One region of the Streptomyces sp. NPDC088261 genome, then DNA from elsewhere that is predicted to be linked to it. Evidence: riboswitches for the same ligand, from Rfam matches in the RefSeq annotation. Region 1 holds a riboswitch; each other region holds the start of a gene.
The links. Region 1 has a riboswitch for thiamine pyrophosphate ahead of thiO (glycine oxidase ThiO). Riboswitches for the same ligand answer to the same signal wherever they lie in the genome.
Positions count from the first base shown of each region.

Region 2: another riboswitch for thiamine pyrophosphate. It lies ahead of thiC (phosphomethylpyrimidine synthase ThiC); the one in region 1 lies ahead of thiO (glycine oxidase ThiO).
Region 3: another riboswitch for thiamine pyrophosphate. It lies ahead of ACIODU_RS09375 (thiamine ABC transporter substrate binding subunit); the one in region 1 lies ahead of thiO (glycine oxidase ThiO).

Region 1 is NZ_JBIURL010000028.1:878-10,741, reverse strand. Features, by position in the region: gene ACIODU_RS32570 (methyltransferase) at 1-412, opposite strand, end outside; gene ACIODU_RS32565 (SAV_6107 family HEPN domain-containing protein) at 506-1,045, opposite strand; gene ACIODU_RS32560 (DUF4126 domain-containing protein) at 1,551-2,141, shown strand; gene ACIODU_RS32555 (phytoene desaturase family protein) at 2,152-3,681, shown strand; gene ACIODU_RS32550 (hypothetical protein) at 3,725-4,669, opposite strand; gene metF (methylenetetrahydrofolate reductase [NAD(P)H]) at 4,721-5,638, opposite strand; gene thiE (thiamine phosphate synthase) at 5,760-6,422, opposite strand; gene ACIODU_RS32535 (Rv2175c family DNA-binding protein) at 6,544-6,909, opposite strand; gene ACIODU_RS32530 (NAD(P)/FAD-dependent oxidoreductase) at 6,988-8,208, opposite strand; TPP riboswitch at 8,341-8,452, shown strand; gene thiO (glycine oxidase ThiO) at 8,450-9,646, shown strand; gene thiS (sulfur carrier protein ThiS) at 9,643-9,864, shown strand, end outside.
Region 2 is NZ_JBIURL010000001.1:653,853-663,716, reverse strand. Features, by position in the region: gene ACIODU_RS02880 (cytochrome ubiquinol oxidase subunit I) at 1-513, opposite strand, end outside; gene hisC (histidinol-phosphate transaminase) at 773-1,855, opposite strand; gene ACIODU_RS02870 (LacI family DNA-binding transcriptional regulator) at 2,339-3,451, shown strand; gene ACIODU_RS02865 (metallophosphoesterase) at 3,715-4,974, shown strand; gene ACIODU_RS02860 (hypothetical protein) at 5,144-5,977, shown strand; gene thiC (phosphomethylpyrimidine synthase ThiC) at 6,083-7,906, opposite strand; TPP riboswitch at 7,899-8,045, opposite strand; gene ACIODU_RS02850 (YibE/F family protein) at 8,116-9,459, shown strand; gene ACIODU_RS02845 (SsgA family sporulation/cell division regulator) at 9,527-9,864, opposite strand, start outside.
Region 3 is NZ_JBIURL010000003.1:489,674-499,537, reverse strand. Features, by position in the region: gene ACIODU_RS09405 (hypothetical protein) at 1-1,015, shown strand, start outside; gene ACIODU_RS09400 (TetR/AcrR family transcriptional regulator) at 1,028-1,474, opposite strand; gene ACIODU_RS09395 (MBL fold metallo-hydrolase) at 1,551-2,261, shown strand; gene ACIODU_RS09390 (Rossmann fold nucleotide-binding protein) at 2,255-3,391, shown strand; gene ACIODU_RS09385 (ABC transporter ATP-binding protein) at 4,205-5,266, opposite strand; gene ACIODU_RS09380 (ABC transporter permease) at 5,266-6,876, opposite strand; gene ACIODU_RS09375 (thiamine ABC transporter substrate binding subunit) at 6,930-8,060, opposite strand; TPP riboswitch at 8,155-8,284, opposite strand; gene rlmN (23S rRNA (adenine(2503)-C(2))-methyltransferase RlmN) at 8,349-9,461, opposite strand; gene ACIODU_RS09365 (phosphatidate cytidylyltransferase) at 9,632-9,864, opposite strand, start outside.

The sequences.
Region 1 (9,864 bases):
CGTCCGACACGGTCCGTACGCCGTCGGCCGGGTCGTCCACGTACTCCAGGACGCCGTGGCAGAGCACCGCGTCGAAGCCGGCCCGGTCGACCACGTCGAAGAGTCCGTGGATGTCACCCTGCACACCGTGGACCCGGTCGGCCACCCCGGCCTCGTCCGCCCGGCGCTCCAGCGCGAAGAGCGCGTTCGGACTCGGGTCGACCACGGTCACCCGGTGGCCGAGGCGGGCGACGGGCACGGCGAAGTTGCCCGTGCCCCCGCCGGTGTCGAGCACGTCCAGGACGTCCGTCCCGGCGGCCTTGGCCCGGTGCTCCAGGGCCTCCTTGAGGACTTCCCAGACCACGGCGGTGCGCAGGGAGCCCCGGGGGCGCGATGGCGTCTCCCCACCGAAGACAGGGGAAGGGTCCGACACGGCAGTTGACTCCTCGGCGCGGTGCCGCCCCGGGCGGCGGGGCGTGGACGGTGCGGGCTCCGCCCACCCTATTGCCTCGGCCGCCCCCGGCCCTCACCCCACGGCGTCCCCTTGTCCCGGTAACTCCGCCCGGGGCTGGGGCAGGACCGGCGCGAGCACCAGCATCCGCTCCACCAGGCGCAGGAACATGGCCACGTCCCGCAGGAGGTCGTCGGCGTCGCGGCTGCTCGCCGCGCCCCGTATGCCCGCCTCGGCGCGCGCCCGGCGCGCGGCTCCGGAGGCGAACAGGGCGCTCCACTCGGACAGTTCGGGCGCGATCTCGGGGAGCACTTCCCAGGCGGTCCTGATCCTGCGGCGGCGCGGCGGGGTGGTGTCCGGGCGGCCCCGGGCGGCGAGGACGGCGGCCGCGGTGCGCAGGGCGGCGAGGTGGGCGGTGGCGTAGCGCTCGTTCGGAGTGTCCAGCGTCGCGGCCTCGTCCAGGCCGTCGCGGGCCTTGGACAGGAGGTCGAGGGCGGCCGGCGGGGCCGTGGCCCTTCGCAGGACGGGGTGGACGTCGCTCGGTGGTCCGGTCAGTGAGGGGGCAGGGCCACCCGTGGGGCGCCGACGTGCGGCACCGGAATGGGAGCTGGCCATGGCGGAACCTCCTGTCCTCGTGTGACGGCTCTGTGGCCGTATGTGTTCATCGTGGAGTACGCCACTGACAATCACCTCTGACCTGCGACGTTGCCGCGTACACAGGGGCGGGCGAGGTTTTTCGCCCCGCCGGGCACCTGTCCCGGGCCGAGCTCCCCGGACACACGAGCGCGCCGGTCCGGCGGACTCAGCCTCCTGAGCCCCGCCGAACCGGCGCGTTCCCCCGTACCTCCCCCGTCCCCCCGTACCTCCCCCGTTTCCCCCGTCCCCCCTGTCCAGCTCCCCCTGTCCCCCGTCCCCCCTGCCGCCTCAGAGGTGCGGCACCGTTCCGCAGCCCCGTGCCGGCGGTGCCGGCGCCGCGCCCCTTCCGTGGTCCCCACTCTCCCCTCCGCGCCGGGGGCGGCCCATCCGCGCGCCTACTCAACTCGCGCGCTGAGTAGCCGTACTCAGAACCGGGTTCCCCTCCCCATCCCGCGGCGGCCCCGCCGTGGCTACGATCGCGTCCGTGTCCGTACTCCCCCTCGTCTTCACCAGCGGCTGGGCCAGCGGGATCAACGCCTACGCGGTGGTCCTGCTGTTCGGCGTGTTCGGCGCCACCGGGCTGACCGACGACGTGCCCGCCCCGCTCCAGCGCACCGACGTGCTGATAGCCGCCGGCCTGCTCTTCCTCTGCGAGGCCGTCGCCGACAAGATCCCGTACGTCGACTCCGTCTGGGACGCCGTGCACACGGTGATCAGGCCCGTGTCGGGCGCGGTGGTCGGGGCGTTGCTCGCCGGTCAGAGCGGTTCGCTGCCCGACCTGGCGGCGGGCGCGGTCGGCGGCTCCACCGCGCTGGTCAGCCATCTCGTGAAGGCCGGGACGCGGATGGCGGTGAACACCTCCCCCGAGCCGTTCAGCAACATCGTCCTGAGCACGCTGGAGGACCTGGGCGTCGCCGGGATCATCACGTTCGCGCTCTTCCATCCGGTCGCCGCCGCCTCGATCGCCGCCACGCTGCTGGTGCTGGGCGTGGTGACGGTGGTCTTCCTGGCCTCCCGGATCCGCCGTTTCCTGCGGCGCAGGGCGCGGGGCCGCGTTGTCAGTGACCCCGGATAAAGTCCCTGGCATGGCACGGATTGTGGTGATCGGCGCGGGCATGGGCGCCATGGCGGCGGCCGCCCGGCTGGCCGTGGCGGGCCACCGGGTGACGGTGTACGAACGCGCGGCGACGTACGGCGGGTCGGTGGGCCGGTTCGCGCGCGCGGGCTTCGTCTTCGACACGGGGCCGGGGCTGCTGCACCTCCCGGCGGTCTACCGCGACCTGTTCGTCAAGACCGGCAAGGAGCCGCTGGAGGCGTGCGTCGAGCTGCGGCAGGTGGACCCGGCCGCCCGGCACGTCTTCGCGGACGGTACGGACGTCCTGCTGCCCGACGCGTCCCGGGGCGGGGTCGTGGCAGCCCTGGACGCGGCGCTGGGCGCGGGCGCCGGGGAGCGCTGGGGGGCGTTCCTCGGACGGGCCAGGGACACCTGGGACCGGTCCAGGCGGCCGCTGTTGGAGGAGCCGTTGCCGCCCGACCGGGGGCCGCTCGGGCGCGAGCCGTATCCGGCCGTACGGCACAGACGGCTGCTGCGCGGCGCGCGCCGGGCGGGGACGGTCGCGGAGATCGGCGCCTGGGAGCTGGCGGATCCCCGCCTCGCCGCCCTGCTGGACGGGTACGCGCTGTCGTACGGCCTCGATCCGCGCCGCGCCCCGGCGAGCGCGGCCGTGCTCCCGTATCTGGAGCAGACCTTCGGCAGCTGGTATGTGGGCGGCGGGATACGGGAGTTGGCCCGGGCGGTGTACGAACGGTGCCTGGCGCGCCGGGTGGAGTTCGTCTTCGGCGCCGGAGTGACGAGGATCGTGGAGAAGGACGGCGCGGCCACGGGCGTGGAGTTGGCGGACGGCACGGTCGTGGCGGCCGACCGGGTGGTGGCGGGTGTCGCACCCGGTCCGCTCGCCGGGCGGGAGGTACGGGAGGCGGGCGACGTACGGCCGGAGGGGCGGGACCTTCAACCGGGGGGCCGCGACGCCGCCTCGGCGCCCGGCCGGTTCACCGTACTGCTGGCGCTGCGGGGCGGGCGGCCCGGGGACGCCGCGCACCGGACGGTGGTGCACTCCCCCGACGGCGCCGCCGAGGCGGCCGACCTCTTCGCCGGGCGCCCGGCGGCCCGGCCCACGGTCACGGTGCTGCGTCCCGACGACCCGGCGACGCGCCCCGACGCGGACCACGAGGCGGTGACGGTCACGGCGACCGTCGCCGCGCAGGGCCCGGTCGACTGGACGGACGCCGCCCTGCGGGAGCGGTACGCCGACGTGCTGGTCTCGGCGGCGGAGGCGGCCGTGCCCGGGCTGGCGGGGCGGGTGGAGTGGCGTGAGACACGGACGCCCGCCGACACGGCGGAGGAGACGGGGGCGGCGGGCGGCGCGGTGCCGGCGCCCGCGCTGGCCGGGGCGGACGGGCACTTCCTGTATCCGGCGAACAGCACCGCGTTGGCCGGGCTTTACCGGGCGGGCGGCTGGGCGCATCCCGGGGGCGGCCTCGCGCACGCGGGGATGTCCGGGGCGCTGGTCGCCGGGCTGATCGTGGAGGGGGCGGACTTCCGCGGCTCGCGGTAGCCGGTTCCGTACCGGTACCTCTACCGCTGCCTCTGCCGGCCGGTCAGTACCGGTACTGCTGCTCGTTGTTGTTGTAGCCGGGGTCGTAGCCGTAGTCGTGCGGCTGTTCCTGCGGCATCGGCGGGACCTGGTGGTCGCCCTCGCGCTGCTGCGGGACCCACACCCCGCCGGGCGGGGTGTCGGCGCTGTACTGCTGCTGGGCGGCGTAGGGGTCGGCGTACTGCTGCTGGCCGCCGTAGTTGTCGTACGCGCCCTGCTGCTGCCCGCCGCCGTCGGCCGTGCCGATGTACGGGTCGGAGTAGGCCGCGTACGGCTGGTCGGTGCCGTAGCCGTACTGCGCGTAGGTGTCCTGCCCGGCACCCTGAGCTCCCTGGCCGGTGTCCTGCGCCGCGTAGACGCCCTGGCCGGTGCCGTACGCGTTCGGGTCGGCGTACGGGTCCTGCGCCGCGTACGGCTGCCCGGGCGCGGCCTGTCCGTACCCGGCGAAGGCGTCGAACGCCTCGCCGTACGGGTTCTGCTGCGCCTGGTCGTCCTTGTAGACGCCGTACTGGCCGGTGTCGTCGGGGAGCGGCTGCGGTTCGTACACCGCCCCCATCGTCGCCGTCATCGCGGCGTCGATCGGCACGTCCCTCGCGGGCCCGGCCATGGCCGGTTCGTACTCCAGGTCCGAGACCTGGAGCGTGGGCTCCTGCTCGCCCCCGCCGACCGCCTTGCGCCGGCGGCTGGCTCCCGGGCTGCCGCCCAGCGCCCAGCCGGTGGAGAAGCCGCGACGGAAGGAGAGCGTCACGTACGCCTGCCCGACGGCGAACGCGATCGCGCCGAGCGCGATGACGAAGACGGACGGCATCAGGACACCCAGCACCACACCCATGAACCCGGTGAAGGCGAGCAGTCGCCAGCGCAGCCGCGCCTTGTACTGGAGCAGCACCTCACCCAGCAGCCACAGCGCCACGATTCCGAACGCGATGTAGAGGACCGTCCAGCCCATGCCCGCCCCTCTCCTGCGGCCGCCACCCCGGGACAGGGCGGCTGCGGCCGGTCACGACTGCTCGCGCAGTCCGAGATTCTCGTAGATTTCGAGCGTCGCCGTGGAGTTGTTGAGTGTAATGAAGTGCAGTCCGGGGACACCCTCGGCGAGCAGTCCCGCGCAGAACTCCGTCGCGAACTCGATGCCAATGGAGCGTACAGCGGCCGGATCGTCCTTGACGGCGAGGATCCGCTCTTTCAGCCCGGCCGGCACGGCCGCGGTGCTGAGCTGGGGCAGTCGCTCCAGCATCCGCACGCTCGTGACCGGCATGATTTCCGGAATGATCGGAGTTGCGCACCCGGCGGACTCGACCCGGTCACGAAGGTGGAGATATCCGTCAGGTTCGAAGAACATCTGCGTGATCGCGTAGTCGGCGCCGGCCCGGCACTTGTCCACGAAGTGGCGGATGTCCGTGGCCCAGTCCGACGACCGCGGGTGCATCTCCGGGAAGGCCGCGACCCCGACGCAGAAGTCCCCCGACTCCTTGATGAGGCGCACCAGTTCCGCCGCGTACCGCACGCCCTGCGGGTGCTTGACCCACTCGCCCATGGGGTCGCCGGGCGGATCGCCCCGTACGGCGAGGATGTTGCGGATCCCGGCGTCGGCGTACTGCCCGATCATGTTGCGCAGTTCGGCGACGGACTGGCCGACGGCGGTGAGATGGGCGACCGGGGTGAGGGTGGTGTCGGCGGCGATCTGCTCGGTGGCCCTGACCGTGCCGGCCCGGGTGGAGCCGCCCGCGCCGTACGTCACCGACACGAAGCTGGGGGCCACCGCCTCGACCCGGCGCAGCGCGTTCCAGAGGTTCCGCTCGCCCTTCTCCGTCTTGGGCGCCCAGAACTCGAACGAATAGGTGGTCTCGCCCGCGGCGAGCAGATCGCGCACGGTCGGTGCGTGATCTGTTCTGGTCGAAGGTGTACCGAAGGCCATACGTGCAGGTTATCGAGGGTGTGGGCGTCCCCCAAGCGAACCGGGGACATTTGACCGGTTTGCCGGTCCCCGGTCCACGCCTCGGACACCCGGGAGGCCGCGCGCGGGGACGGGCCGCCGGTCAGCGGGAGCGCTCGCGCACCCGCTTCGCGAGCGAGGCCGTGGCCGCCGCCGGGTCGTCGGCCTCGGTGATCGCCCGTACGACGACCACCCGGCGGGCGCCCGCGTCCAGCACCTGGTCGAGGGTGCCCGCGTCGATGCCGCCGATCGCGAACCAGGGGCGGTCGGTGGCCAGGGCGGCCGCGTACCGCACGAGGTCGAGGCCGGGCGCGTGGCGGCCCGGCTTGGTCGGGGTGGGCCAGCACGGACCCGTACAGAAGTAGTCCACGCCCGGCTCCGCCACCGCCGCGTCGACCTCCGCCTCCGCGTGGGTGGACCTGCCGATCAGAGGCGCCGCGCCGAGGATCGCGCGGGCGGCGGGGACCGGGAGGTCCCCCTGGCCCAGGTGCAGCACGTCGGAACCGATGGCGTGGGCCACGTCGGCGCGGTCGTTCACCGCCAGCAGGACGCCGTGGCGCCGGCTCGCCTCGGCGAAGACCTGGAGGTGTTCCAGCTCCTCGGCCGCCTCCATGCCCTTGTCGCGCAGCTGCACGACGTCCACGCCGGACGCCAGCACGGCGTCGAGGAAGTCGGGGAGGTCTCCCTGCTTCCTGCGGGCGTCCGTGCAGAGGTAGAGCCGGGCGTCGGACAGCGCGGCGCGCGCCGCGGTCACGTCTGTGGGCACGAAGGATCCCCCCGTCGGTTCCGCGGCGGCCGGCGGTACGGGACCGCGGGGGCGGTGCCGTACCGCCGCACGCCGCGTGCGGTGATGTGGTTCGGCCGGTACGAGCGGTACGGCGGCCGGTTCAGACGGCGAGCGCCTGAGCCCGGCGCTTCACCTCCGTGCCGCGATTCTCGCTGAGCGCCTGCGCGGGCGTGCCCGGCAGGGTGGGGTCGGAGGTGAAGAGCCACTCCAGCATCTCTTCGTCGGTCCAGCCGTCGTCCCTCAGAAGCGTCAGGGTCCCGGCGAGACCCTTGACGACCTTGCCGCCGTCGATGAAGGCGGCGGGCACCTGGAGCGCGCGGTTCTCCCCGCGGCGGACGGCGATCAGCTGGCCTTCCTTCACCAGCTGCCGCACCCGCGTCACCTCGACATCGAACAATTCGGCGATATCGGGCAGGTGGAGCCAGGCAGGGACGAGAGCATCGATCTTTGCGTCAATCTCGGTCACGAGGACAAGCGTGCCATCCCGGACGGGCGGACGGTAGTTGGGTTGCCCCGGCCGGGCGGCGGACGCGTCCCCGGCCGCTCAGAGAACGGCCTTCTTCAGCGGGATCGCGGGATCCCCCACCCGCCGGGGGTCCAGGCGGGTGGGGGTGTCCAGCAGTTTCCTCGCCTGGGCCAGGTCCCGGGGGCGGCCCACCGCCAGCAGGGCCACCAGCGCGCCCTCCCGCAGCCACGCCACCGACCAGGCCGCCTCCGCCGGGTCGCCGCGCCACACCAGGGTGTCGGCGGCCGCGTGGTGGCCCGCGTACTGCACGAACCGGCCGAACTGCTCCGACCAGAAGTACGGCACCGGGTCGTAGACGCCCTCGGTCTCCCCGATGATCCGGGCGGCGACGGTACGGGGGCCCTGGAGCGCGTTGTCCCAGTGATGGACGAGCAGCCGCGCACCGTACCGGGCCGAGGGGAAGGACGCGCAGTCGCCCACCGCGTACACCCCGGGCAGCGACGTCCCGAGCCGTTCGTCCGCCGTGACGGAACCGTCCGGGCCCAGCTCCACGCCCGAGCCCGCCAGCCATCCCGTCGCGGGCCGCGCCCCGACGCCCACGACCACCGCGTCCGCCGGCAGCCGCCGGCCGTCCGCGAGGACCACCGCGCCGGGCTCGACGGACGCCACGCGCGCGCCGGTCAGCAGTACGGCGCCGCTCTCCGCGTACCACCCCGCCATCGGCGCGGCCACCTCCGCCGGGAGGACCCCCGCCAGCGGCCGGTCCGCGGCCTCCACGACCGTCACCGCGCACCCCGCCTCGCGCGCCGCCGTCGCGAACTCCGCGCCGATCCAGCCCGCGCCCACGACCACCACCTCGTCCTGCCGCGCCAGCACGGGCCGCAGCCGCTCGGCGTCGTCCAGCGTGCGCAGCAGATGGACGCCGGGGACGTCCTCCGTACCGGGCAGCCTGACCGGCTCCGCGCCGGTCGCGACGACCAGCACGTCGTACGGCACGGGACCGTCCGCCGTGTCGATCTCCCGTACGTCCGGCCGCAGCCCGGTCACGGCGAGGCCGAGCCGCAGGTCGACGGAGAGCGCCGCGAAGTCGAGGTCGAAGGACGACCCGTCCGCCTGGCCGAGCAGGACCGCCTTGGAGAGCGGCGGCCGGTCGTACGGCGGATGCGGCTCCGCGCCAATCAGCGTGATCCGGTCGCGGAAGCCGCCCTCGCGCAGGGCGACCGCGGTCTGCACCCCCGCCATCCCGGCCCCGACGATGACGACATTCCGCTCTTCCGGGTGTGTCCGCTGCTCGCTCACCCGATCACCTTAGAGAACGGACGGGCCGTCGGGGGTCAGCTCCGCCACCACTCGTCCCGCCGCCCTCCCGCGAGCCGGCCACGGTGATTGCTCCCTTACCCGGCGGAGGACGGGGCGTTAGTCTGGCCGTTGACACTACCTCGCGGGAGCCCGGACGCACCGGGCTGAGAGGGAGGCTGACGGCCTCCGACCGTACGAACCTGATCCGGGTCATGCCGGCGAAGGGAGGGGCTGGACGCCCATGCAGTCGTCCCATACGGGTCAGCACCCCGACATCAACACCTCCTCCGACGTCCTCGTCGTCGGAGGCGGCATCATCGGCCTGGTCACGGCGTGGCGGGCCGCGCAGCGCGGACTCCGTACCGCCGTCGCCGACCCCGAGCCGGGCGGCGGGGCCGCGCAGGTCGCGGCGGGCATGCTCGCCGCCGTCACCGAACTCCACTACGGCGAGGAGACGCTGCTCGGTCTCAACCTCGCCTCCGCCGAGCGCTACCCCGCCTTCGTCGCCGAACTGGAGGCGGCGAGCGGCCGGGACACCGGCTACCGCACGTGCGGCACGCTCGCCGTGGCCCTCGACGCCGACGACCGCGCGCACCTGCGCGAACTGCACGGCTTCCAGCGGCGGTCCGGGCTCTCCTCGGAGTGGCTCTCGGGCCGCGAGTGCCGGCGGCTGGAGCCGATGCTCGCGCCCGGCGTACGCGGGGGCCTGCGGGTCGACGGCGACCACCAGATCGATCCCCGCCGGCTCGCGGCGGCCCTGGTCACGGCCTGCGAACGGGCCGGGGTGGTCTTCCACCGCGCGTTCGCGGACCGCCTCACCGTCGTACGGGACCGGGCCACCGGCGTCGTCCTGGCCGACGGCCGCGCGCTCTCCGCCGACCAGACCGTCCTGGCGGGCGGGAGTCTCAGCGGGCGGCTGGCGGGCCTGCCGACCGACGTCGTACCGCCGGTACGGCCCGTGAAGGGCCAGGTCCTGCGGCTCACGGTGCCCCGGCCGTACGCGCCGTTCCTGTCCCGGTCCGTCCGGGCCGTCGTGCGCGGCAGCGACGTCTATCTCGTGCCGCGCGAGAACGGCGAACTCGTCGTCGGCGCGACCAGCGAGGAGCAGGGCTGGGACACCACGGTCACGGCGGGCGGGGTGTACGAACTGCTCCGCGACGCGCACGAGTTGGTGCCGGGCATCACCGAACTGCCCTTCGCCGAGGCGCGCGCCGGGCTGCGGCCCGCGTCGCCCGACAACGCGCCCCTCCTCGGGCCCACCGCCCTCCCCGGCCTCCACCTGGCCACCGGCCACTACCGCAACGGGGTCCTCCTCACCCCCGTCACCGGGGACGCGATGGCCGACGTGCTGACCACCGGCGAACTCCCCGAGGTCGCGCGCCCCTTCACCCCCCGCCGCTTCTCCCCCGCCCCGGTACGTCAGGAGCAGCCCGCATGACCGACACCGCGAACGTCTCCGCGACCCCCGCCCCCGCCCTCTCCGTCTCCGTGAACGGCGAGCCCCGCGCGATCGGCGCGGGCACCACGCTCGACGTGCTGGTCGCGACGCTGACCCCCGCGCCCTCGGGTGTCGCCGCCGCCGTCAACGAGACGGTCGTCCCGCGCTCCCGCTGGTCCGGCACGCTCCTGCGCGACGGCGACCGGGTGGAAGTCCTC
Region 2 (9,864 bases), on a different contig from region 1:
GAGTTCCGCGCGCCCGGACTTCTTGTTGATCCGGTAGCCGACCGGGTGCTGCATCCAGGAGTTCGCGGCGAGGATGAAGTACGCGGAGAGGATGGTCCCGATCGAGACCATCCATATACAGGCCAGATGGATCTTCTTGGGCAGCTTGTCCCAGCCGAAGATCCACAGTCCGATGAAGGTGGACTCGAAGAAGAAGGCGATCAGGGCCTCGAAGGCGAGCGGGGCACCGAAGACGTCACCGACGAAGCGCGAGTAGTCGGACCAGTTCATGCCGAACTGGAACTCCTGCACGATGCCGGTGACGACGCCCATCGCGATGTTGATCAGGAAGAGCTTGCCCCAGAACTTCGTGGCCTTGAGGTACTTCGGGTTCTCCGTGCGGACCCACGCGGTCTGCAGCCCGGCGGTGAGCGCGGCGAGCGAGATCGTCAGCGGGACGAAGAGGAAGTGGTAGACGGTGGTGATGCCGAATTGCCATCGCGCCAGGGTCTCCGGCGCCAGAGCGAGTTCCACGTCGTTACTCCTTACATCGCCGTGGTCGAGCGGCGGCTTGCCCCTTTGATCCGGTCCGCATTGCGTACGGAACGTGGCAAACGGGGCACGCTTGTGAACGCGTTCACATTCACAAGCATTATGGCGCACCCCCATCCGGACCTTCGTTCGGGGGGTCCCCCCAACGAGGCGCACGGGTCGAGCACCCGTGAAACGCCCCCCGGAACGCCGAAGGGCGGCCCCCTCGGGAGGCCGCCCTCATCCGGTTCGTCTCAGCCGGTCACAGCTCCTCGCGGAACTTCTCGGCCGCCTGGAGGAAGAGATCGTTGGCCTCGGTCTCGCCGATCGTGACCCGTACGCCCTCGCCCGCGAACGGGCGGACCATCACCCCGGCCGCCTCACAGGCCGCCGCGAAGTCGAGCGTGCGCTCCCCCAGCCGCAGCCACACGAAGTTCGCCTGCGTCTCCGGCACCGTCCAGCCCTGCCCGGCCAGCGCGTCGGCCACCCGGGTCCGCTCGGTGACCAGCGACTCGACCCGCTCCAGCAGCTGCGTCTCGGCACGCAGCGAGGCCACCGCCGCGTCCTGGGCGATCTGGCTCACCCCGAAGGGCACGGCGGTCTTGCGCAGCGCGGCCGCCACCGGCTCATGAGCTATCGCGAAACCGACCCGCAGACCGGCCAGCCCGTACGCCTTGGAGAAGGTGCGCAGCACCGCCACGTTCGGGCGCTCGCGGTACAGGTCCACCCCGTCGGGCACCTCGGCGTCGCGGATGAACTCGCGGTACGCCTCGTCCAGCACCACCAGGACGTCACCGGGCACCCGGTCGAGGAACCGTTCCAGCTCGGCCCTGCGCACCACCGTGCCGGTCGGGTTGTTGGGGTTGCAGACGAAGATCAGCCGCGTCCGGTCGGTGACGGCGTCGGCCATCGCGTCCAGATCGTGCGTCTCGGTGCCGGTCAGCGGCACCTTCACCGAGGCCGCGCCCGAGATCTGGGTGATGATCGGGTACGCCTCGAAGGAGCGCCAGGCGTAGATGACCTCGTCACCGGGGCCGGCGGTGGCCTGGACCAGCTGCTGGGCCACGCCCACCGAGCCCGTGCCCGTCGCCACGTGCTCCAGCGGCACGGCGAAGCGGCCGGCCAGCTCCTCGGTCAGGCCGGCGCACGACAGGTCGGGGTAGCGGTGGAAGATCCCGGCGGTGGCGATCACCCGCTCCATCACGCCGGGCAGCGGCGGGTACGGGTTCTCGTTGGAGGACAGCTTGAACGCGGCGGGGCCGCCGGCCGCGGCGGGCTTGCCCGGCTTGTACGTCGGGATGCCGTCCAGCTCGGCACGGAGCCTGGGCCCCGTACCGCCGCCCACCGCAGGGCTCGTCTTGCTCACCGCAGGTCCTCCTCGGCCGTTCACGGGTGTCGCGTCAGGGGTGTCACGCTTTTCAATACTGCTCACCATAGGAGGATTCGGGGTCCCTGCGAAGGGTCCGGTGACGTGGGCCACTCGGGAGGGCGCCGGCCTCGGTGACGCGGGTCACCCGGGAGCGCGCCGGCCCGCCGTGACGCGGGTCACCCCGGAGGGCGTCGAGCGGGGGGGCGCACTTCTTCCTGGCGCGCGCCCGTGGTCCGCGCCGTGGCGCGCGTCCCCCGTAGAGGTGAGTTGAGACAACTTCGAAACATGGACCTTTCGACAGGCACATGCCGTCCGATGCATGCCAGACGACAGCCGGGACGGCCAAACCCCACGTCATCCAAGGACATTGGGGGCTTTTGACCATGCAGAAACGTGCCTGCTGAGGGGTGCATATGCGACCGGCCCAACCGCCCGCCCGCGCCCTAATATCGGCTGGCCATGACAGCAGCAGGGAAACACCAGGTGAGCCGGACGGACACAACCCGCCGGGGAAACCGGCAGGGTCGGGCGGGCATCCGGGACGTCGCAGCCGCAGCCGGTGTCTCCATCACGACTGTCTCGGACGCGCTCAACGGCAAGGGACGCTTACCCGACGCCACGAGAAGCCACGTCCGAGAGGTCGCCGAGCGCCTCGGCTACCGTCCTTCCGCCGCCGCCAGAACCCTCCGTACCGGCAAATCGGGCCTCATCGGCCTGACCGTGACGACGTACGGGGATGAACCTTTCACCTTCACCGAATTCGCCTACTTCGCCGAGATGGCCAGAGCGGCCACCTCCGCCGCGCTGGCCCGGGGCTACGCCCTCGTCATCCTCCCCGCCACCTCACGCCACGACGTCTGGGCGAACGTCGCCCTCGACGGCACCGTGGTCATCGACCCCTCCGACCATGATCCGGTCGTCACCGAACTCGTACGCCAGGGCCTGCCCGTCGTCTCCGACGGCCGGCCCGCGGGCACCCTCCCCGTCACCGCCTGGGTCGACAACGACCACGAGGCGGCCGTCCTCGACCTGCTCGACCACCTCGCCGACGCGGGCGCCCGCCGGATCGGCCTGCTCACCGGCACCACCACCGACACCTACACCCGCCTCTCCACCTCCGCGTACCTGAGCTGGTGCGAGCGGGTCGGCCAGGACCCCGTCTACGAGTCCTACCCGGCCCACGACCCGTGCGCGGGTGCCGTCGCCGCCGACCGGCTCCTCGCCCGCCCGGACCGCCCGGACGCCGTCTACGGCCTCTTCGACCCCAATGGCACCGATCTGCTCGCCGCCGCCCGGCGGTACGGGCTGCGCGTCCCCGAGGACCTGCTGCTGGTGTGTTGCAGCGAGTCCACCGTGTACGCGACGACGGAACCGCCCATCACGACCCTCTCGCTCAAACCGCGCCGGATCGGCACGGCCGTCATCCAGCTCCTCATCGACGCCATCGAAGGAATCAACACCGGCGCGCCGATCGAGCAGGTGATACCGACCGAGCTGGTCGTCAGGACCTCGTCCCAGCGCCGCCCGCCCCGCACCACGGTCAGCGCTCCCAGGTCCCCGGCGGGGGACTGACGGAGCGCCACCGGGGCCGGGCCGGTCCCTTCCGTACCCCCGCCCGTACCCCCGCCGAAGGATCGGACCTTTCACATTTGGGGTGATCGGCGTGAAAACCTCCGGCGAACCTGAGGTGGAAACGGATTCACCACCCCTGGTGCGTCACACAGGAGGAGCGGGATTCCTATGATGGGCGCACGACACCATGGACCTTTCCTGACCTCCGGTGGGCACACGCCCACCGGAGAGGGCGAGCCCGAGAGGTGTACGGCGGCGCGACGGTGGTGGAGGGGTCGATGACACAGGGGGCCGGTCAGGGACCCGCGGTGCGGACGGCGACGTTGCGCGACTTCCGCGTACCGCCGTACGCGCAGGTTCCCGTGCAGTCCGGGCAACCGGCGCATCCCGCGCGGTCCGGGCCCGAGCAGTTCGGGCCCGAGCAGTTCGGGCCCGAGCAGTTCGGGCCCGAGCAGTTCGGGCCCGAGCAGTTCGGGCCCGAGCAGTTCGGGCAACCGGACCGTCCCGCGCAGTCCGTTGAGGTGGACGGGTACGGCCAGGAGGCCGCGCACACGTCCGGGCATCCCGGCAACGCGATCCCCGCCGACGAGGTCCCGGAGGGCTACACCCCGACCGAGCGCGACCTCCCGGTGATCGGCCCCGAGGGGGTCACCGTCCAGCTGAACCTGGGGCCCGACGGCGTTCCCGCGCCCGGCGGACCCGGCCCGCTCTACGTCGTCGGCGACGTGCACGGCTACCTGGACGAACTCCTCGACGCCCTCGGCGAGCAGGGCCTCATCGACTCCGCCGGCAACTGGTCGGCCGGCAACGCCCGGCTCTGGTTCCTCGGCGACTTCACCGACCGCGGCCCCGACGGCATCGGCGTCATCGACCTCGTGATGCGGCTCTCCGCGGAGGCGGCGGCGGCGGGCGGCTACTGCAAGGCCCTGATGGGCAATCACGAGCTGCTGCTGCTGGGCGCCAAGCGGTTCGGCGACACCCCCGTCAACTCCGGCGCGGGCACCGCCACCTTCCAGGCGGCCTGGCTCCTCAACGGCGGTCAGAAGAACGACATGGAGCGCCTCCAGGACGTCCACCTCCAGTGGATGTCACGGCTCGACGCGGTGGTCGAGGAGGACGGGCACCTGCTGGTGCACTCCGACACGACGGCCTACCTGGACTACGGCTCCTCCATCGACGACGTCAACGACACCGTCCACCAGATCCTCACGCGCAACGACGCGGACGAGTGCTGGGACGTGTTCCGCAAGCTCACCAAACGCTTCGCGTTCCGCGACGAGGGCGGCCCCGAGGCCGTCCAGGAACTCCTCGCCACGTACGGCGGACACCGCATCGTCCATGGCCACAGCCCCATTCCGTATCTCCTGGGCGAGGTCGGCACCGAGGACGCCCAGGACGGCGACGGCGGCGGCCCCGGGGTGGAGGGGCCGCACGTGTACGCGGACGGCCTGGCCATCGCCATGGACGGCGGCGTGACCATGGCGGGGAAACTGCTGGTCGTACGGCTACCGCTGGCCGACTGACCGGTTCCGTACGCACCACCGGATCGACGGGGATCCGGTGTTTTCCGGAAACCCCCTGTCACCCCGCGGCAAAACAGCTCTACCATCGGCTTATCCGTAGCAGGCTCTCCTTCCGTTTCCGCCAACCGCCCGTTCACGCGGGCGCATCGGCCCTACGGAGCATCGGGGGATGCACATGAACAGCGCTCCGCACCTGCTGAGCGAGGATCGCGCGGAGTTCGAGCGGATCCTCGACGACGCGCTGCGCAACGCGCACGAACGCCCGGATCTGGCCGACGTGGGCCGGCGCCTGACCGCCGAGCAGTTGCGCACGAAGGCCCTCAACGCCACCACCCGGATAGCCGGCGCCGCGGCCGCCGAGTACGAGCACTACGCCAAGATGCGCGAGGAGTTCCGCTCGCCGGTCTCCTCCCCGGCCCCGAACGGCTCCATCAGGGAGCCGGCCACGGTCGCGGAGGACGACGACACGGGCGCGGGGTTCGCGGCGGTCCTCACCGTCCTGGTCCCCGTCCTCGGCGGCACCGCGGCGCTGATCTTCCTGCTCGTCGGCTACCTCCTCAAGGCCCTGACCCCGCCGCCCGCCTTCGCCGACTCCCTGCTCGCGGTGGGCTGGTTCTTCGGCGCGGTCACCGTGATCGGGATCCTGGGCGCGGCGGTCGGCCTGCTCATCACGGCCGTACGCAACAGGGACACCGAGGTCCCGGCCCCGGAGGAGTCCGGCGGGGAGCTGCCGGACGAGGTCGAACGGGCGAGGGAGGCCTGGCGCCACGCCCTCCTGGAACGCGGCATCCTGCCCTTCCTGCGCGGAGCCCTCGCCGACCCGAGCGCGGGCCGCGCGGCCCCGGGACCGCCCCGTACGGTGGGCCACCTCCCCAAGATCGGCTACACCCACCCCGGCTTCTCCAGCCCCGACGAGGGCTCAGCGGCCCACCAGCGCCCCACCTTCAGCAGCCCGGACTTCACCAGCCCCGACTTCGGCGGCCCGGAACACCAGCCCGAATAGCCCCGTCCCGCGACGGCGGGCGGCGAGAACGGGCGGGCGGCGAGAACGGCGGACGGTGAGGACCCCGGCCGGAGCCGGGGTCCCCCCCGCCCGCGCGTCAGGGGGTCAGTCGGCCAGGGGCAGGTACACCCGGTTGCCGGCTGCCGCGAACTCCTTCGACTTCTCCGCCATGCCCGCCTCGATCTCCTCGGACGCCAGGTCGCCGCCGTGCTGTCGCCTGATGTCCTGCGAGATCTTCATCGAGCAGAACTTCGGGCCGCACATCGAGCAGAAGTGCGCGGTCTTCGCCGGCTCGGCCGGCAGCGTCTCGTCGTGGAACGCGCGCGCCGTGTCCGGGTCGAGGGCCAGGTTGAACTGGTCCTCCCACCGGAACTCGAACCGGGCGTCCGACAGCGCGTCGTCCCACTCCTGCGCCCCCGCGTGCCCCTTGGCGAGGTCCGCCGCGTGCGCCGCGATCTTGTAGGTGATCACACCCGTCTTCACGTCGTCGCGGTCCGGCAGCCCCAGGTGCTCCTTGGGCGTGACGTAGCAGAGCATCGCCGTGCCCCACCAGGCGATCATCGCCGCGCCGATGCCCGAGGTGATGTGGTCGTACGCCGGCGCCACATCGGTCGTCAGCGGGCCGAGCGTGTAGAACGGCGCCTCCTCGCAGATCTCCTGCTGGAGGTCGATGTTCTCCTTGATCTTGTGCATCGGGACATGCCCGGGGCCCTCGATCATGGTCTGTACGTGATGCCGCTTGGCGATCGTGTTCAGCTGGCCCAGCGTCCGCAGCTCGGCGAACTGCGCCTCGTCGTTGGCGTCCGCGATGGACCCGGGCCGCAGGCCGTCACCGAGGGAGTACGTCACGTCGTACGCGGCGAGGATGTCGCAGAGCTCCTCGAAGTTCTCGTACAGGAACGACTCCTTGTGGTGCGCCAGGCACCACGCCGCCATGATCGAGCCGCCGCGCGAGACGATGCCGGTCTTGCGGCGGGCGGTCAGCGGCACGTACCGCAGCAGCACCCCCGCGTGGACCGTCATGTAGTCGACGCCCTGCTCGGCCTGCTCGATGACCGTGTCCTTGTAGATGTCCCAGGTCAGCTCCTCGGCCTTGCCGTCGACCTTCTCCAGCGCCTGGTAGAGCGGCACCGTGCCGATGGGGACGGGGGAGTTGCGCAGTACCCACTCGCGGGTGGTGTGGATGTTGCGGCCGGTCGAGAGGTCCATGACCGTGTCCGCGCCCCACTTCGTGGCCCACGTCATCTTGTCCACCTCCTCCTCGATGGAGGAGGTGACCGCGGAGTTGCCGATGTTGGCGTTGACCTTCACCAGGAACCGCTTGCCGATGATCATCGGCTCGATCTCCGGGTGGTTGACGTTCGCCGGCAGGACGGCCCGGCCCGCGGCGATCTCGTCACGGACGACCTCGGGTGCGACGTTCTCCCGGATCGCGACGTACTCCATCTCCGGGGTGATGTCGCCACGGCGCGCGTACGCGAGCTGCGTCACCGCCTGCCCGTCCCGGCCCCGCCGGGGCTGGCGCGGCCGGCCCGGGAACACCGCGTCGAGGTTCCGCAGCCCCCCGCGCGGCGAGGTGTGCTTGAGCCCGTCGTCCTCGGGGCGGACCGGACGGCCCGCGTACTCCTCGGTGTCACCGCGCCCGATGATCCAGTTCTCCCGCAGCGGCGCGAGTCCGCGGCGGACATCCGTCTCGATCGTGGGGTCGGTGTACGGCCCCGACGTGTCGTACAGCGTCACGTCCTTGCCGTTGGTGAGATGCACCTGACGAACGGGCACCAGGAGGTCGGGGCGCGAGCCCTGGACGTATCCCTTGTGCCAGCCGATGGACCTCTCGGTCCCGTTCTGATCCACGGCCCCGCCCGGATTCCCCGATTCGCCCGGGGAATCCGATTCCGAGGCAGGCGTGTGTGCGTCCTGAACGGTCATGAGACCTACTCCCTACGCCGGCATTACCCGGTAACAGGTTCGGCGGTCGGCGCAGCGGCGGGAATCCGGGGGGAAGGTCCCCGGGACTCCACGTCAACGCCCTCTCAGCCCGGTGCTCCGAGCTCCCGCGTGTGCAAAGGTGTCTCCACGCTAGCCCCACGACCGGCGTGCTGAACAGAGGGCCTCCCGCTTCTTGCGATGATCGGGGGGTGACCACACCCCAGCAGAGCCACGAAACGCACGGCCACACGCACAGCCACGGGCCTGCCGAGCCGGTCTCCCAGCACCTGCGCAAGGTCATCGCGGCGGTGCTGATCCCGTTCGCCGCGGCCGTGGTCGTGGGTCTGGTCGTCCTGTGGCCCGGCGGCGCGCCCGCCCACGAGCGCACGGGGGTCGGCTTCGACCGGCAGACCGAGCAGGGCCGGGTGGTGAAGCTCGTGGCGGTCGACTGCAAGGACGTGAACGCCTCGCAGGTCCCGTCGACCGGCGACACCTCGACCCCCGAGGGGCGGGAGGCGGCGCAGGCGGAGACCGGGCAGTGCAAGAAGGCCACCGTCGAGGTCACCAGCGGCAAGGAGAAGGGGCGCACCTTCATCGAGGTCGTCCAGCCGGACGCGCCGCGGCAGTTTCACGTGAAACAGGGCGTCGTCCTGGCGTACGCGCCCGACGCGCCGCACGATCTCCAGTACTCGGTCACCGATGTCGACCGCCACCTCCCCATGGCGCTGCTCGCCGGGATCTTCGCCCTCGCGGTGGTCGTGGTGGGGCGGCTGCGCGGGCTCATGGCGCTGATCGCCCTCGCGGTCTCCTTCGGGGTGCTGACGCTCTTCATCCTGCCCGCCGTGCTGCAAGGCTCGAACCCGCTGGTCGTCGCGGTGGTCGGGGCCAGCGCGATCATGCTCATCGCGCTCTACATGTGCCACGGCCTGACCGCGAGAACGTCGGTCGCGGTCATCGGCACGCTGGTCTCCCTGATGCTGATCGGACTGCTGGGCTCGATCTTCATCGGCTGGGCGAGCCTGACCGGCAACACCGACGACAGCACCGGCCTGATCCACGGGCTCTATCCGCACATCGACATGAGCGGTCTGCTGCTGGCCGGCGTGATCATCGGGTCGCTCGGTGTCCTCGACGACGTGACGGTGACCCAGACCTCGGCGGTCTGGGAACTGCACGCCGCGGACCCGTCGATGGGACCGCGCGCCCTCTACCGGGCGGGCATCCGCATCGGCCGCGACCACATCGCGTCCGTGGTCAACACGCTCGTCCTGGCGTACGCGGGCGCGGCGCTGCCGCTGCTGCTGCTCTTCTCCATCGCGCAGTCCGGCGTGGGCACGGTCGCCAACAGCGAGCTGGTGGCGGAGGAGATCGTACGGACCCTGGTCGGGTCGATCGGCCTGGTCGCGTCCGTGCCGGTGACCACCGCCCTGGCGGCGCTGGTGGTCTCCGCGGACCGGTCGGGGGCCGCGGGACGGGAGACGGCGCCCACGGTGCCGGGACAGGGCACGGCGGTGCGCCCGCACGGAAGCAGGGGCCGCCGCCGCAGGAAGTGACGGCGCCGGCCTGGGTGAGGAGATGCCGGCGTGAGGGGGTGACCGCGTCAGCCCGCGGCAGTCCGCCTCAGCCCGCGTTCTCCTCCGCCAGGATGCGGCCCAGCGCCTCCTCCAGGTTGCCCTCGAAGTCGCCGAGCGTGCGCTCCTGGCCCAGCGGGACCAGCCGGTCCGTACGGTCCAGGAAGGCCACGACCGGCGCGGCGCTCACCCGGAACAGCGCGTGGTCCTCACCGACCTGGAGCCGGATGTGGACGTCCGACAGATCCTCGGGCTCGGTCGGCGAGATGTGCACGTCACCGTCACCACTGGGCGTGTTGATGCCGTCCAGCAGCAGCTCACGGCCGAAGGTCCAGGTCACGGGCGCGTCGCCGGGCAGATGGAAGGTCATCCGCACCGCGTACGGAT
Region 3 (9,864 bases), on a different contig from region 1:
GACCGACCCGAGCACCCGGCCGCGCCGCGGACTGTCCGCGGTCGGCCTGGGCCCGGCCCGGCTCACGATGCTGGCCGTCGCGTCGACGGCCGTGGCCACCACCCTCGGCAGCGCGGTGGCGCTGCTGGTCTTCCTGCACCTGCGCGGCGACCTGACGGGCATGCCGTTCGACGGCGCCGCGGCCGACCTGCTCTCCGCGGACCGGCCGCTGCCGCTGGGCGCGGCGCTCACCCTGCTGGCGGCGGCGCCGCTGCTGGCCACCGTCGCCGCCGGACTGGCGCTGCGACCGCGCTCCGCCACCGCCGTACCGGACCGGTCCGAAGGCGGTACGGGGACGGGGGCCGGCACCGGGGCTGCCGACGCGGGCGGGGAGAAGGTCCGGCCGCCGGGCGCGTTCGCCCGGACGTCCGCGCCGGGCGGGCTGCCGTGGGGGTTCGCGCTCACGGCGGCGGGCCTCGCGGTGGAGACGTACGCGAGCCGGAACGGGGACGCGGGCGCGCTGCCGCTGCCCGGCCGCTTCGACGGCGGCTCGGCGGGCGTGCTGGCCGGCTGGGCGCTGACCGCCGTCGGCCTCGCGCTGGCCGGGCCCGGCATCACCCACCTGTGCGGCTGGCTGCTCCAGACGCTGCGCCCCGGCGCGGTCCGGCTGCTGGCGGGCCGCATGCTGATGACCGAGGCCGGGCGGATCGGCCGTCCGCTGGGCGTGCTGTGCGCGGTGGTCTCCGGCGCGTTCGCGGCGGCGAGCCTGTACGGGCCCGGCGACGAACGCCCCTTCGGCCCGCTGACCGGGCTGGGCGCGGGGCTGGTCCTCGGCTGCACGGTGGCGACGCTGCTGACGGCGGCGCTGGAGGCCCGCCAGGCGCGGGCCACGACGACGGCGGATCTGGTACGGCAGGGCGCCCCGGCGGCGATGCTCCGCACGGCGGCGGCGGTACGGACCGCGACCCTGCTCGCGGTCTTCGTCCCGCTGACGTGGGCGGTGGCGTCGCTGGCGGCGGTCCCCCTGACGGTCTGAGGCGTCTGGGGCTCACGCCCGGCCGTCGCCGGGGAGCAGCGTCGCGGACAGCGTGTCCGCCAGCCACTTCTCGTACGTGTCCGCGTCCCGGCCGCGCGCGACCGTGAACCGCTGGAAGAGGTCCGGTCCGGTGAGGACCCAGCAGGCGTCCACGAGGTACGCGCGGTCCGCGCGGGCGGGGAGCACGCCCTCGGTCGCGAGGTGCCCGACGAAGGCCGTGATCCCGGTGAGCCGCTCCTCCTCCGTCCCGGCCAGCAGCTCGGCCACCTCGCCGCCGGCGGAGGTCAGCAGGGTGAAGAGCGGGGCGAGCCGTTCATGGACGCCCCGGACGAACCCCGCGTACAGCCTGAGCTTCGTGTACGGGTCGCGGGTGCGCAGCACCTCCTGGAGGACGGGCCGCTGGGCCATGGTGAGGGGTTCGTCGTCACCGGCCTGGGTGACGTCCCACAGCGCCTTCATGAGCTGCGCCTTGCTCCCGAACGTCTTGTAGAGCGTCTCGGGCGAGACCCCGGCCCGCTCGGCGACGGCGCGGACGGTGGAGGCCCGTCACTTCGCGGGGCTGGAAACCCTCCTCGCCCGGCTGGGCCGCACCCCGGCGGACATCCGGACCGTCCTCCTCACCCACGCCCACCCGGACCACACCGGCCTGGCCGAGCGGCTGCGCCGGGCGGGCGCCGAGATCTGGATCCAGGAGAGGGACGCGGCGTCCCTGGGCGACGGACCCCGCTCCGCGGTGCGGCACGCCAAGCCGGAGCGGAGCCCGCTGCCGTACCTGCTGCGGCGGCCCGTCGCGCTCGGCACTCCGCCGCACCTGGCGCGCGGGGGCGCGTTCACCGCGCCGGCGGTCGGGACGGCGCACGACTTCGGCGCGGCCGGGCTGCCCGCGACACTGCCCGGCGGCCCGCGGGCCGTGCCCGTGCCCGGCCACACGCCGGGGAGCACCGCGTACCTCTCGCGGAACGCGGGCTCCTCTTCACGGGCGACGCGCTGGTCACGTACGACGGCCTCACCGGTCGCACCGGGCCGACGCTCGTCGCGCGCGGGTTCACCCACGACAGCGCCGCCGCCCTCGCCTCGCTGGAACCGCTCTCCGGTCCGGCCGGGGCACTTGTCCTGCCCGGGCACGGCGCCCCCTTCACGAAGGGGCCGCGCGCCGCCGTGGAGCGGGCGCGGGAGGCGGGGCGGCACTGAGTGCGGGCGGGGCGGACGGTGTGAAGGACCGGCCGCTATCGTGACGCCATGGTGAATGGCGATGACCTCCAACCGCAGCCGACGGACCGGGAGATAGAAACCCTCGACGAGTTCGACCGCAGAATCGTCGAAACCGGCGGGAAGCTCGACGGCTTCCGGCTCCAGTCCGTGGACCTGTCCGGCCGTACGGACACCCTGATCGCCACCGACACCTCCGGCGCCGTCTTCCTCGGCTGCCCCATGGAGGCCGCCGCCCTGGCCAAGGTCCGCGCCGACGGAGCCATGGTGTTCCCGCCGGTGCCGAACCTCCCCTTCGACCCGTACCGGGGGCTGCTGTACTCCCCCGACCAGCTCTTCGACGGGCTCGCGGACCACGGGTACGACGCCACGCCGGACGCGCGGGCCTACGCGTGGTTCCAGCGCACCAAGTCGGACGGCGACATCTTCGCGTCCATGCTGCGCTCGGTGCACGACGACGCGATCTCCGACGCCCTGGACGAACTCCTCGTCGGGGCGCGGGTGGTGGGCGTGATGGGCGGGCACGCGATGGCCCGCGGCACGGACGCGTACGCGGGGGCGGCGCGGCTGGGCCGGGCCCTGACCCGTTCCGGGCTGACGGTCGCGACCGGGGGCGGGCCCGGCGCGATGGAGGCGGCGAACCTGGGCGCGTACGCCGCGCCCCACCCCGACGACATGCTGGACGAGGCCCTCGAACTCCTCGCCGAGACGCCGTCGTTCGTCCCGTCGGTCTCCGACTGGGCGCAGGCGGCGTTCGACGTGCGGGCGCGGTGGCCCAAGGGCGAGGAGTCGGTGGGCATCCCGACATGGTTCTACGGCCACGAGCCGCCGAACGCGTTCGCCGCGCACATCGCGAAGTACTTCGCCAACGCGACCCGCGAGGACGGGCTGCTGGCCCGGTGCAACGCGGGCGTCGTCTTCCTGCCGGGCGCGGCGGGCACAGTCCAGGAGATCTTCGACAACGCGACGCCGAACTACTACGAGTCCCGGGGCGAGCCGACCCCGATGGTGCTGGTGGACCGGGAGCACTGGACGGAACGGTTGCCGGCGTGGCCCCTGCTCTTGTCGCTGGCGCGACGCAGGTCCATGGAGCCGCGGATAGCGCTGGTGGACTCGGTGGACGAGGCGGCGGGGGCGCTGGCGCGTCTGGGGGGTGCGTTGCGGTAAGGGCATTGCGGTTTGTGTTGTCCTCGCGCCGGACGGGCGTCTGCGCCCCGGTGGGGGGCGCGGTTTCCTGCTTGTCCTCAATCGCCGGACGGGCTTGATTTTGCCCGCTGCGGGCCGCGTTTTCCGGCGCGGGTTGTCGCCGGGGGCCGGTCAGGGGTCGTGTCCTGCACTGCATGTTTTACGTCGCGTGCGCGCCCTCGTTATGCGTAACGGTAGCCATGCGACACAAAACACGCTTTACGTTCCGGACACGACCCCTGCCCGTCCCCCTTCCAGGCCCGCGCCAAAACAACCCTGGCCCACCCCGGGTCTTTAAGCCCGTCCGGCGCTTGAGGACATCGGTGACCCGCACCCGGCAACGGGCGCCAAGACCCAGCCCTCCCGGACGCACCCCCAGCCCGTCCGGCGCTTGAGGACGCAGTAAGCCGCACCCGCGCACCGGGCAGCAGGGACCCCGGAGCGGCGGGGCCGTTCACTTCACCCTCGGCGTGAGGGGGGTGGGGTCGGAGGAGGTGCGTGTGTCCGGACGTAAAGCGTGTTTTGTGTCGCATGGCGATCGTCAATCAATACGACCGGCCGCACGCGACGTAAAACATGCAGTCCGGACATACGTACCTCCGGAGGCCCCGCCCCCCGTCACCACGACACACCCAGCCCGTCCGGCGCTTGAGGACATCAGTAAGCCGCGCCCGCGCCCCAGGCAGACGCCACAAACAGAGCCCGTCCGGCGCTTGAGGACAAAAGAAGGAAGCCGCGCCCCCCACCGGGGCGCACACGCCCGTCCGGCGCGAGGACAAACAGACAGGGCAAAGATCACCGCGCAGACGGGAGCACCACCACCTCGTCCGCCGCGAACGTCACCCCCACCTCACCGCCCTCCCAGGGCGCTTCGCGCAATTCGCACTCCGCCTCCAGCCGCGGCCCCGCCTCAGGCCGGAGCACCACCACCACCCGGCTCCCCCGGAACGTACGCGACTCCACCGTGCAGCGGAGCCCGGCCGCCGCCGGGTCGGGAGCGGGGGCCGGAGACAGGCGGACCCCACCCGGCCGCACCAGCAGCGTCACCGCCCCCTCCGGGGAACCCGGCGGCACCGGAACCGGGCCCCAGGGCGTGTCCCCGACCCCGCCCGCCACCACCGCCGGCACCACGTTCTCGAAACCCAGGAAGCCGGCCACAAACGCGGACGCGGGCCGCTGCCAGACCTCCAGCGGCGTACCCGTCTGCGCGATGCGGCCCTCGTGCATGACCACCACCCGGTCCGCGAGGGCGAACGCCTCGCCCTGGTCGTGGGTGACGGCCAGCACCGTCATACCCAACCGCCCGAACAGGCCCCGCAGTTCGACGACCAGGCGCTCCCGCAGGCTGCGGTCCAGCTGCCCCAGCGGCTCGTCCAGCATCAGCAGCCGGGGACGCGGCGCGAGCGCCCGCGCCAGCGCGACCCGCTGCTGCTCACCGCCCGAGAGCGAGGAGACGGCCCGGCCACGGGCCCCCGGCAGGCCCACCAGGTCGAGCAACTCCTCGACCCGGCCCGCCTGTTCGTCCCGCGAAACCCCCCGCATCCGCAGCCCGAACGCGACGTTGCCGCCCACATCCCGCTGCGGAAAGAGCTGGTGGTCCTGGAACATCAGGCCCACCCCCCGCCGGTGCACCGGCACCCCCGCCTGGTCCGCGCCGTCCAGCGACACCCGCCCGCCGTCCACCTCCTGGAGCCCCGCGACCACCCGCAGCAGCGTCGACTTGCCGCTGCCGCTCGGCCCCAGCACACACACGATCTCGTGCTCGGCGACGTCCAGGTCCACCGCGTCGAGCGCCGTCCGGAGCGCCTTGCGGTCGCCGAACCGTACCGTCACCCCCGCGAGGCTGAGCAGCGTCATCAGAATTCCCCCGAGCGGTCGGTACGGATACGTTCGAGCACGAGCAGCGACACCGCGCACACCACCATCAGGACGGTGCTCAGGGCCATCGCCTGCCCGTAGTTGAGCTCCCCGGGCCGGCCCAGCAGCCGCGCCACGGCCACCGGCAGCGTCGGCCGGTCGGGCCGGGCGATGAAGACCGTCGCACCGAACTCGCCGAGCGAGACCGCGAAGGCGAACCCGGCCGCGACGAGCAACGCCCGCCGTACCAAGGGGAGATCGACCTCCCGCCAGGCCCGCAGCGGCGACGCGCCGAGTACCGCCGCCGCCTCGCGCAGCCGGCCGTCCACCGCCCGGAGCACGGGCAGCATGGTCCGTACGACGAAGGGCACCCCGACCAGCGCCTGGGCGAGCGGCACCAGGATCCAGGAGGCCCGCAGGTCCAGCGGCGGCTGGTCGAGGGTGATCAGGAATCCGAAGCCGACGGTCACCGCGGAGACGCCGAGCGGCAGCATCAGCAGGGCGTCGAAGCCGCGGACGAGCCGGCCCGCCCGCCGGGTCAGCGCGGCGGCCGCCAGTCCGCCCACGACCAGCGCGATCGCCGTCGCGACCACCGCGTACTCCAGGGAGTTCCGTACGGCGTCCAGCGGCGGAACGAGGAAGGTGCCGCTCGGCCCCACCGACGTGAGCGCCCTGTAGTAGGTGAGGCCGTACCCGCCGGGGCCGTCGAAGGAACGCTCGACCAGCACCCCGAGCGGCAGCAGGACCAGGACGAGTACCACGCCGAGGACGGAGACGAGCAACGCCCACTGCCCCGGCCCCTTCGGACGGCGCGCCGTCAGCGCCGGGTCGACCAGGCGCAGCGCGCTCTCCCGCCGCCGTACGGTCCGGGCGTGCAGCGCCAGGATCGCGCCGACGGCGGCGAACTGGACGAGGGTGAGCACGGCGGCGGTCGGCAGGTCGAGGAGTTGCGCGGTCTGCCGGTAGATCTCCACCTCCAGCGTGGAGTACGCGGGGCCGCCGAGGATCTGCACGACGCCGAAGGAGGTGAAGGTGAAGAGGAAGACCATCAGGGCGGCGGACGCGACGGCGGGCGCGAGGGCGGGCAGGGTGACCCGCCGCCAGGCGGCGAGGCGGCTCGCGCCGAGCACCCGCGCGGCCTCCTCCTGGCGCGGGTCGAGCTGCGACCACAGGCCGCCGACAGTCCGTACGACCACCGCGTAGTTGAAGAAGACGTGCGCGAGGAGGATCGCCCAGACGGTGGTGTCGAGGCGGACGCCCCACAGCTCGTCCAGGAGTCCGCCGCGCCCGAGGAGGGCGAGGAAGGCCGTGCCGACGACGACGGTCGGCAGGACGAACGGCACGGTGACGACGGCCCGGAGCAGCTGCTTGCCGGGGAAGTCGAAGCGCGCGAAGACGTACGCGCCGGGCAGGGCGACGGCCAGGGTGAGCGCCGTGGAGGCGAGGGCCTGCCAGGTGGTGAACCACAGGACGCCGAGGAGGTCGGGGCGGCTCAGCACGTCACCGACGCGGCCGAACTGCCAGACCCCGCCGGTCCGCAGCCCGCGCCCGACGATCGCGACGACCGGGTAGGCGAAGAAGACCGCGAAGAACACGACGGGCACGGCCATGAGGCCGAGCCGTACGGCGTGTGCCCGTACGGCCCGGCGGTCCGGCTCGCGGGCTACTTCACGACGAGTGAGGTCCACGTCTGGATCCACTGCTCCCGGTTGGCGGCGATCTTGTCGGGCGCCACGGTCTCCGGCCGGTCCACGGTCGCGCCGAACTCGGTGAACAGGGGAGGCAGCGGTACGGCCTTGACCACGGGGTTCACGAACATGTTCAGCGGCATGTCCGCCTGGAACCGGTCGCTGATCAGGAAGTCCAGCAGCGCCTTGCCGCCGGCCTCGTTCTTCGCCCCGCCGAGCAGGCCCGCGAACTCGATCTGCCGGAAGCAGGTGCCGGTGGCGACGCCGGTCGGCGCGACCTTGGGCTGCGGCTTCGCGTACAGCACCTCGACGGGCGGGCTGGAGGCGTACGAGACGACGAGCGGGCGGTCGCCGTGGGCCTTCTTGCCGCCGGCGGAACCGGAGAAGCTCTCGTTGTAGGCCTGCTCCCAGCTGTCCACCACCTGGACGCCGTTGGCCTTGAGCTTCTTCCAGTAGTCCTGCCAGCCGGCGTCGCCGGAGTGGGCGACCGTACCGAGCAGGAAGCCGAGGCCCGGCGAGGAGGTCGCCACGTTCTCGGTGACGAGCAGGTTCTTGTACTGCGGCTTGAGCAGGTCGTCGAAGCTCTGCGGCGGCGCGAGCTTCTTGTCCGCGAAGTACTTCTTGTCGTAGTTGACGCAGATGTCACCGGTGTCGATCGGGGTGACCCGGTTCTTCGCCGCGTCCAGCCGGGTGTCGGCGGCGACCCGGTCGAGTCCCTTCGCCTGGTACGGCGTGAACAGACCGTTGTCGAGGGCGCGGGAGAGCAGGGTGTTGTCCACGCCGAAGAAGACGTCGCCCTGCGGGGAGCCCTTGGTGAGGATCTCCTTGTTGAGCGCCTCGCCGGCGTCCCCGCTCTTGAGGACCTTGACGGTGTAGCCCGTCTCCTGGGTGAACGCCTTCAGCACGGCGGGCGAGGCGTTGAACGAGTCGTGGCTGACGAGGGTGACGGTCTTGGACTTCGTCCCGCCGCCGTCGCCGCCCGACGACTCCGTACCGCCGGATCCGCCGCAGGCGGCGAGGGTCGAGACCCCGAGCGCGGCGACGAGCGCGAGGCCCGCTGTCCTTCTGGCGCGGGCGGTGCTCACGGCTTTCCTGGTGATGCTCACTGGTTTTCCTCCTGGGGACTCCAGGAGAAGACGCGGCCCTGCCCGGCGCCCTCCCGCGACGGACGCGGGCCGGGCGCCGGGCAGGGCGCAACAGCTTGAGTGATGTCCGAACTTCCTACCCAGAATGACCTGGGCAAGGTTCAGAGGGTCTGCGACCGGTGTCCGCTCGTGGAGCCGGATCCGTATCGCACTCTCAGCGCTGTGGCGCTCCCCTGTCGGAATATGTGTCGTACCGAAAATCTGTTGTTCAGTGCCAGATTACACAGCGCCAGATTACACAGCCGGCCCTCAGCGTTCGGAAGCGGCCAGCTGTCCGCACGCTCCGTCGATCTCCTGGCCCCGGGTGTCGCGTACGGTCACCGGTACGCCGTGCCGGGCGATCGCCTCCACGAAGGCCTTCTCGTCCTCGGGGCGCGACGCCGTCCACTTGGAGCCCGGCGTCGGGTTGAGGGGGATCAGGTTGACGTGCACCCGCTTCCCCTTGAGCAGCCGGCCCAGCCGGTCGCCCCGCCACGCCTGGTCGTTGATGTCCCGGATCATGGCGTACTCGATGGAGATCCGCCGGCCGGACTTCGCCGCGTACTCCCACGCCGCGTCCAGCACCTCCGGCACCTTCCAGCGGGTGTTGACCGGTACGAGGGTGTCGCGCAGCTCGTCGTCGGGCGCGTGGAGCGAGACCGCGAGGCGGCACTTGAAGCCCTCGTCGGCGAAGCGCAGCATCGCCGGGACCAGGCCGACCGTCGAGACGGTGATCCCGCGCTGCGAGATGCCGAGGCCGTCGGGCTCGGGGTCGGTGAGCCGGCGAATCGCGCCGATCACCCGGTTGTAGTTCGCGAGCGGCTCGCCCATCCCCATGAAGACGATGTTCGAGAGCCGCGCGGGACCGCCGGGCACCTCGCCGTCGCGCAGGGCGCGCATGCCGTCGACGATCTGGTGCACGATCTCGGCGGTGGACAGGTTGCGGTCGAGGCCGGCCTGGCCGGTCGCGCAGAAGGGGCAGTTCATCCCGCAGCCCGCCTGGGACGAGATGCACATGGTGACCCGGTCCGGGTAGCGCATGAGCACGGACTCGACCAGCGTGCCGTCGTGGAGGCGCCACAGGGTCTTGCGGGTGGTGTCGTCGTCGCAGGAGATGTGCCGTACGACGGACATCAGATCGGGCAGCAGCTCCGCCGCGAGCTTCTGCCGCGCCCCGGCGGGGATGTCGGTCCACTGCTCGGGGTCGTGCGCGTACCGCGCGAAGTAGTGCTGGGACAGTTGCTTCGCGCGGAAGGGCTTCTCGCCGGTGGCGGCGACGGCCTCACGGCGCTCGGCGGGGGTGAGGTCGGCGAGGTGCCGCGGCGGCTTCTTGGCTCCGCGGGGCGCGACGAAAGTGAGTTCTCCGGGGGTCGGCGGGGCCATGAACGCAAGTCTCCTCGGTGCGGCGAGGCCCGCTCCCCGGTGCCACGGGGAAGAGCGGCACCACGTTGCCGGTGCCGGGAGACCTCACGGGATCAGCCCCGCGCGGGGCGCGGGGACCAAAAGGGCTCGCCACCGGTGAGTGGCGAGCCCTTCAAGAGTACCGGTGCGGCTCACCCGGAGCCGACGAAGATCACCAACAGCAGCCAGACCACCGGCGCGGTGGGCAGCAGGGAGTCGAGCCGGTCCATGATGCCGCCGTGGCCCGGCAGCAGCGTCCCCATGTCCTTGATGCCGAGATCGCGCTTGATCATGGATTCACCCAGGTCACCGAGGGTGGCACTGGCGGCGACCGCGATGCCGAGCAGCAGGCCCTGCCACCAGAGGCCGTCGTCGATCATGAACT